Fodinicurvata sp. EGI_FJ10296: one gene and its partner. The protein of the gene in region 1 interacts with the protein of each later gene in a pairwise test. Links are inferred from orthologs where the notes say so. Each region holds a gene or a part of one and is shown in the gene's direction. Other genes may lie near its edges.

Region 1 (3,098 bases):
ATATGTCGAAATAGGCCAGGCGCTGGGGTTCGTAGCGCCCTGATCGGGCTGCCCGCCAGTCGTAATAATCCGCCAGACGCTCCGCCAGTTCCAGGGTCTGTTCCGAACGCCGTTCGTCGTCTTCGACCTCGCCGCGCCGCTGGCGCAGCAGATAATCGCGCAGTGACCGGTTGACCTCCCGCTGGACATAGGGCTCGTTGCCGCTGTGGAGCCAGGTTCGCTGCACCATGAACGACGCCGTCGCAAAGCGGTCGTCGTCGCCAAGGCGATCGGCGGATTCCGCCAGAGCGACCCAGGCGCCCAACCCGTCGGGCCACAGCCGGCCAGCCTGTTCGAACGCGTCCGCTGCCGCAGCCGTGTCGCCTTCTGCGTCCAGTTCGAGACCCTGTTCATACAAACGTATTGCTTCTTCCAGGCGAAACATATCGTCGGGCAGGGCTTCGCCCCGCCGCTCGGCCTCGAAATAGGACTCATAGCTGCGCTGTTCTTCCGCCGGTTCGTCCTGGCCGGGCCATAGCGCCGCACAGCCGGGCAACATCATCACAACCGCCGCCATCGCGGCCGTTCGGATCGTCGAAAGCGTGCGGAATGGGAAGCGTGTCGTGTGTCCGGTCACAGATCCGTACTCTCTTCCTGGTATGCTGTTTTCCGCAAAAGCCGCATGGCCCGCGAATCGACAGTGCTGGCCAAGGTCATTGCGCGTTGATCAGGCCGGCGTCAAGACCCGCCTGACGGTGGCCTTTACCTGACTGTTGAGACGCTATATTGACGGATGTTCCCGACGGACGGAAGCCTGATGCCGCCGTTCGTCGGATGATAGCGGCCGTGACGGAGGAAATGACGTGAAGCAGGGTAACGCCGTGCTGTCGGGGCTGGGCACGACGGTATTCGAATCGATGTCTCGGCTGGCAGCCGAGCATCGTGCCGTCAATCTCGGCCAGGGTTTCCCCGACGACAAGGGTCCCGAGGACATGCTCCGCATCGCCGCCGATGCGGTCGTTGACGGCTGGAACCAGTATCCATCCATGATGGGCGTGCCCGAATTGCGCCAGGCCGTCGCCCGGCACGAGAATCGCTTCTACGGTCTCGATGTCGATTGGCAGCGCGAGGTCATGGTCACATCCGGCGCGACCGAGGCACTGGCCGGCGCGCTTCTCGCGCTGATCGAGCCCGGCGACGAGGTCATCCTGTTTCAGCCCATGTATGACGCCTATGCCCCGCTGGTTCGCCGGGCGGGCGGCGTACCCCGCTACGTGACGCTGACCCCGCCGGACTGGCGCCTGGATATTGCGGCGGTGAAGGCAGCGGTCGGGCCGGCGACCAAGGCAATTCTGTTCAACAACCCGCTCAATCCGGCGGCACGGGTGTTCGGCGAGCCGGAACTGCGCGATCTGGCAGACCTCGTGGTCGTGAACGATCTTTTCGCCATCTGCGATGAGGTCTACGAGCATATCGTCTTCGACGGCCGCCGCCATATACCGTTGATTACGCTACCGGGCATGCGCGAGCGAACCATCAAGATCGGCTCGGCCGGCAAGACATTCTCGCTGACCGGCTGGAAGGTCGGCTATATTACGGCGGCCCCGGAGCTGCTTTCGATTCTCGCCAAGGCGCACCAGTACCTGACATTTACGACGCCGCCCGGTTTGCAGACAGCCGTGGCGCACGGGCTCGAAAAGGACGATGGCTATTTCGATGGCCTTGCCCAAGAGATGCAGCGTCGCCGGGACCGGCTGACCGAGGGATTGCGCCGGACCGGTTTCACGGTTCTTCCGTGCGAGGGTACCTATTTCGTCAACATCGATCTGTCGGATGCCGCCAGCGTCGACGATGTAACCTATTGCCGCCGAATGACCGAAGAAGCCGGCGTCACCTCCATCCCCGTCAGTGCCTTCTGCCCGGAAAACCCGGTGACGACGGTCGCACGCTTCTGCTTTGCCAAGCAGGATCGGGTTCTGGACGAGGCGGTCGACCGGCTGGCCCGATGGCGCGACAGCATGGGCTGATCTCCGTCAGCCGGCATCGCCGGTCAGGCGCCCCGTATAGGCCACCAATGTTTTCAGCCGGTCGGCGGCCGGGCGCAGGAGCAGGCCCGCAATAATGGCCAGCGATAGCCAGGCGACGGGGGCGGGGATGATCTCGGCCGCCGCGCCGGTCAGTGCCGTGACCTGAAAGCCGGTCATGCCGATCAGCAGATCGACCACCAGCCCGACCGCAATCGAGGTCACGGCAATAGCGGCGACATAGCGAATGACGTCGGCCGTCCCGAACGCTGCTCGCAGGGCTGCGAGTGTGGCGAGGCTCGTCACAGGTCCGGCGATCAGGAAGACGAGTGCCGTGCCCGGCGTCATGCCGCCCACCACCAAAGCGGCGGCGATCGGCGTTGCCGCAGCTGCGCATATGTACATCGGGATGCCGATCACCGCCATAAGCAGCATCGCAGCGACGCCCCCGCCAAGTGCGGCCAGACTTTCCGGCGGTAACAGCGACATGATGGCCGCCGCCACCACCAGTCCCAGGACCACGGCCAGGCCTACATCGTCCATGAAATCGGTTACCGCGTCGCGCAGACCGGCGAACAGGGCGGGCGTGCGACGGTTGTCCGGGCCGTGTTCACCGGTGTCGGCCGCTGATCTGCCGTGCGCTCCGCAGCAGGACCCGCAGGCGGCGGGACCGGTGCTGGCCACAGCCGTCTCCCGGTTTCCGAGCAGTGCCGCGCCGACGGCGACAGCCGTCACGAACGCGCCGACGAGGCGGGCGATTGCCATTGCCGGCCCTAAAAGGACCGAGGTCAGGATAAAGGCGTCGGGCCCGATGCCCGGCGTGGCAACCAGAAATGACGCTGAAGGACCGCGTCCGGCCCCGCGCCGATGCAGTTCCAGCGCAACCGGTATGGCGCCGCACGAGCACAGCGGAAGCGGCAACCCGATAACCGACGCGCGCAGCACTGAACCCATGCTGTTGGTGCCGATATGGCGCGCCACCGTCGACTGGGGAAGCCACGCGCGGATCAGGCCAGCCAGCACCAGACCCAGCAGCAGCCATGGCGCCGTCGCCAGCGCCAGATCGAGGAATGTTTGCAGGAAAGTCGTTACCAT
Region 2 (4,418 bases), on another replicon or contig:
GCCGTCGCTTCGTCGGTTTTGTCTACCAGTTCCACCACCTGTTGCCCGAGTTCACTGCGGCAGAGAACATCGTTCTGCCGCAGATGATTGCTGGTGTCCGCCGCCCGGCAGCGAAGAAAAAGGCGCTGGAACTGCTGGACTCCGTTGGTCTTCGCGACCGTAGCGATCATCGGCCCGGGCAGCTTTCCGGCGGCGAACAGCAACGTGTGGCGATCGCGCGGGCATTGGCCAATGATCCGGGTGTGGTGCTGGCCGACGAGCCGACCGGCAACCTGGATGAAGGCACCGGCGACAGGGTATTCGACATGCTGGCCCAATTGGTGCACGAAACAGGTGTCGCTGCCATCGTAGCGACCCACAATATGGCTTTGGCCGACCGAATGGACCGCGTGGTCGAGATCCGGTCCGGACATCTGAGCGAGCGCGGGAAGCACGATATCCCGGCTTGAACGGGCAGGAGTGCCGCGGCACGATCCGGGCGGATGGGGAGACAATACGATGGCCGATTCGCCTTTCATTCATCTGCGCGTCCATTCAGCCTACTCGCTTGCCGAGGGTGCGATCCACGTCAAGGAAGTGATCGAGCTCTGCCGACGTAACAAGATGCCCGCAGTGGCCGTTACCGACACCGGAAATCTTTTCGGCGCCCTGGAGTTCGCGCTTGCCGCCCGTGACGCCGGCATCCAGCCGATAATCGGGTCCATACTGCACGTCGCTCCTGATGTCGACCAGAACGACATAGGGGCGCGGATGTCTCAGAAGGCAGCCGGGCCGATCACGGATCAGATCGTGTTGCTGTGTCAGACGCGTCAGGGCTACGAGAACCTGATGGCCCTGCTGTCAAAAGCCTTCATGGAAACGCCGGCCGGTGAAACGCCGCATATCGCCTGGGATGACCTCAGGGGTCGAACCGATGGATTGATTGCCCTGACCGGCGGTCCGGACGGCCCGATCGCCCGGCTCCTGGCAGCGAATGATCCCGACGGTGCGACGGCGATCGGCCGCCGAATGGCCGAATTCTTTCCCGGGCGAACCTACGTCGAACTCCAGCGCCACGAAACCGAGCGGGAAGCGACGACGGAAGCCGGCCTGGTCGACCTGGCTTATGACCTCGACCTGCCGCTGGTCGCCACCAACGATTGCCTGTTCGCGACAGAAGACATGCACGAAGCCCATGACGCGCTGCTCTGCATCGCCGAGGGTACATATGTGAACGTCGACGATCGCCGTCGCGTGACAGCGCATCATCGCTTCAAGTCATCGGCGGAAATGGCCGAGACCTTCAGCGATCTGCCCGAAGCGATCCAGAACACAACCGTGATCGCCCGGCGCTGTGCCTATATGCCGGATCGACACGATCCGATCCTGCCTGCATTTCCCACCGACGAGGGTCGGACGGAGGTCGAGGAACTCTGTGCCCAGGCGCGCCTCGGACTCGAGCACCGCCTCGGTGTTCATGTTTTCGCCGACTCGATGGACGACGCGGCGCGCGACGACGCGGCCAAACCCTATCGCGAGCGTCTCGAATACGAGCTGGGTGTCATCGAGAATATGGGCTTTCCCGGCTATTTTCTCATCGTGTCCGATTTCATCAAATGGGCCAAGAATCAGGATATTCCCGTCGGACCGGGCCGTGGGTCGGGCGCTGGTTCGGTGGTCGCGTGGGCGTTGACCATCACCGACCTCGACCCGCTGCGGTTCGGACTGCTGTTCGAGCGGTTCCTCAACCCCGAACGTGTGTCCATGCCCGACTTCGATATCGATTTCTGTCAGGATCGGCGGGACGAGGTCATCGGCTACGTTCAGGACAAATACGGCACGGACAAGGTCGCGCAGATCATTACGTTCGGGAAACTGCAGGCGAGAGCCGTGCTGCGGGATGTCGGGCGGGTTCTTCAGATGCCGTACGGCAAGGTCGACCGTATCTGCAAAATGGTACCCAACAACCCTGCCAAACCGGTAACGCTGGCGCAGGCCATCGAGATGGAGCCGGAACTGCGGGAGGTGCGCCGGGAACCGGACGTTTCCCGGATGGTCGATATGGCCCTGAAACTTGAGGGGCTGTACCGCCACGCCTCGACACATGCGGCCGGCGTCGTTATCGGAGACAGACCGCTGGATCAATGGGTCGCGCTTTATCGCGATCCCCGGTCGCCGATGCCGGTGACGCAGTTCAACATGAAATATGTCGAACAGGCCGGACTGGTCAAATTCGACTTTCTTGGCCTGAAAACCCTGACGGTTCTCAAGCGGGCCGTGGAGCTGGTCGAGCAGACCGAGGGCGTACCGGTCGACCTGACCACAATACCTTTGGACGACGCCGAGACCTACGAGATGCTTGCCCGTGGCGAGACAGTCGGCGTCTTCCAGCTTGAAAGTTCCGGTATGCGGGACGTACTCAAGCAACTGAAGCCAAACCGGTTCGAAGACATCATCGCCCTGGTCGCGCTGTACCGGCCGGGACCAATGGACAACATCCCCACTTATATCGAAGTCAAGAACGGCACCAAGCAGGCGGACTATCTGCATCCCAGCCTGGAGCCAATCCTGAAAGAGACCTTCGGGATCATGATCTATCAGGAACAGGTCATGCAGGTCGCGCAGGTGCTCGCCGGATATTCGCTTGGCGCGGCCGACCTGTTGAGACGCGCCATGGGCAAGAAGGTCCAGGCCGAAATGGACGCGCAGAAAAAGGTGTTTACCGAAGGGGCCGTCGCGCGCGGCGTGCCCAAGGCGCAGGCGGTCGGCATTTTCGATCAGGTCAACAAGTTCGCCGGCTATGGCTTCAATAAATCTCACGCAGCGGCGTACGCGCTCGTCGCCTATCAGACGGCGTATCTGAAGGCCAACTATCCTGTCGAGTTTCTGGCCGCCTCGATGACACTGGATCTGGGGAACACCGACAAGCTGAATACCTTCCGGCAAGAGCTCGATCGTATTGGCATTGCGCTACTGACGCCGGACGTGAATCGTTCAGACAGCATATTCGGTGTCGAACGCAACACCTCGGGCACCGGTGACAAGAAAAAGAAGCAGCGGGCGCCCGAGACGCCGATTGCCGCAAAAGCGGCCGGCAAAGCCATCCGATATGCGCTCGGCGCGATCAAGGGGGTCGGGCTCGATGCCATGGCCGCCGTGATCGATGAACGCGGGCGCGAAGGGGGGTTCCAGGATATCTTCGATTTTGCCCGGCGACAGGACAGCCGCGTTCTGAATCGGCGGCAAATGGAAAATCTGATCCGGGCCGGCGCCTTCGACGGGTTGGACGGCAATCGCCGACGTTTGCTGGAAGGCCTGGATGTCGTGCTGAAATATGCGTCAACGACGGCGGCCGAACGGGCCTCCGGCCAGACCAGCCTGTTCGGCGGCGATCCGATAATGGACAGACCGCCGCTGCCGGATCTGTCCGACTGGGATGATATCGATCGATTGAACGCCGAGTTCTCGGCGATCGGGTTCTATCTTTCTGCCCATCCTCTCGACAGCTTCAATACCGCGCGGATCGGTGTGATCGGGTCAGCCGATGCTCGGCGCTATCTCAGTGGAGGCGGATCGACGACCTTCAACATGGCGGGCATCGTCGTCGCCAAACGCGAGATGACCACCAAGACGAAGGCGCGCATGGCGTTTGTTACCTTGTCGGACAATCAGGGTGTATTCGAGGTGACGTTTTTCTCGGAAACGCTCGGGCGCCTCCGTGAGCTGATGGAAGACAACACGCCGCTGTTGTTGGCGGTGGAAGCGCAGCGTCACAACGACGATTTCCGATTCACCGCCCTGAAGATCGATCCGCTCGACCAGGCAGTCGCTCAAGCGCGGGCACGCATCAACATCCATGTGGCGGATGACCGAACCGTGGCACCCCTGTCGGAGATTCTCCAAAGAGAGGGCCGCGGTGGCAGCGAGATCCATGTGTTTGTTCCGGTCGACGAGATTCATGACCTCGAAATGAAACTCCCCGGCGGTTATGCGCTGTCGGCACGGGGGCGTTCTGCGATCAAGGGACTTCCAGGTGTTACCGATATCCGGGAAGTCTGAGGGACGGCCGAACGTCCGGAAGTGGTTTCATCCCCTCTTGCAAAAGCGGGCGCGTCAGGGCATAACGCCCGCGTTGAAACGACTTCACACGTAAGCATTGCGGGAAGTTCGGTTGGCGTTCCATCGCCATCCAGACCCCGCTCCGGTGCCAGGTTCGGACGGTTGCGATCGAAAGCCGTTCAGTATGGCCGCGCTTGCGGAGGGACAACCGGAAAACTCAGGACACACATCAATATGGCAACCCCAACTTTCTCGATGCGCCAGCTTCTTGAAGCCGGCGTCCATTTCGGACACCATACCCGCCGTTGGAATCCGAAGATGGGACAATACATCTTCGGCACGCGCAATGGTGTGCACATCATCGATCTGGAACAGACGGT

Evidence for each region.
Region 2: the proteins of ABZ728_RS10655 (region 1) and dnaE interact in binary tests that used the Escherichia coli proteins (3 or more experiments, as listed by UniProt). The link is inferred for Fodinicurvata sp. EGI_FJ10296 from one-to-one orthologs.

Annotation. Positions count from the first base shown.
Region 1 is NZ_JBFCVL010000004.1:384,658-387,755, reverse strand. Bases 143-2,924 are described here. They hold ABZ728_RS10655 (aminotransferase), read left to right. Parts: upstream 143-842; coding sequence 843-2,006; downstream 2,007-2,924. Other genes in these bases: ABZ728_RS10650 (SO_0444 family Cu/Zn efflux transporter), read right to left, coding at 2,013-2,924; ABZ728_RS10660 (hypothetical protein), read right to left, coding at 143-616. Outside these bases: more of ABZ728_RS10660, read right to left, coding at 1-142; more of ABZ728_RS10650, read right to left, coding at 2,925-3,098. UniProt on the Escherichia coli protein: Shows aminotransferase activity with methionine and histidine as substrates, and to a lesser extent also with phenylalanine.
Region 2 is NZ_JBFCVL010000005.1:25,306-29,723, forward strand. What follows is about bases 137-4,238. They hold dnaE (DNA polymerase III subunit alpha), read left to right. Parts: upstream 137-498; coding sequence 499-4,038; downstream 4,039-4,238. Other genes in these bases: ABZ728_RS11495 (ABC transporter ATP-binding protein), read left to right, coding at 137-449. Outside these bases: more of ABZ728_RS11495, read left to right, coding at 1-136; rpsB (30S ribosomal protein S2), read left to right, coding at 4,273-4,418. UniProt on the Escherichia coli protein: DNA polymerase III is a complex, multichain enzyme responsible for most of the replicative synthesis in bacteria. This DNA polymerase also exhibits 3' to 5' exonuclease activity. The alpha chain is the DNA polymerase catalytic subunit.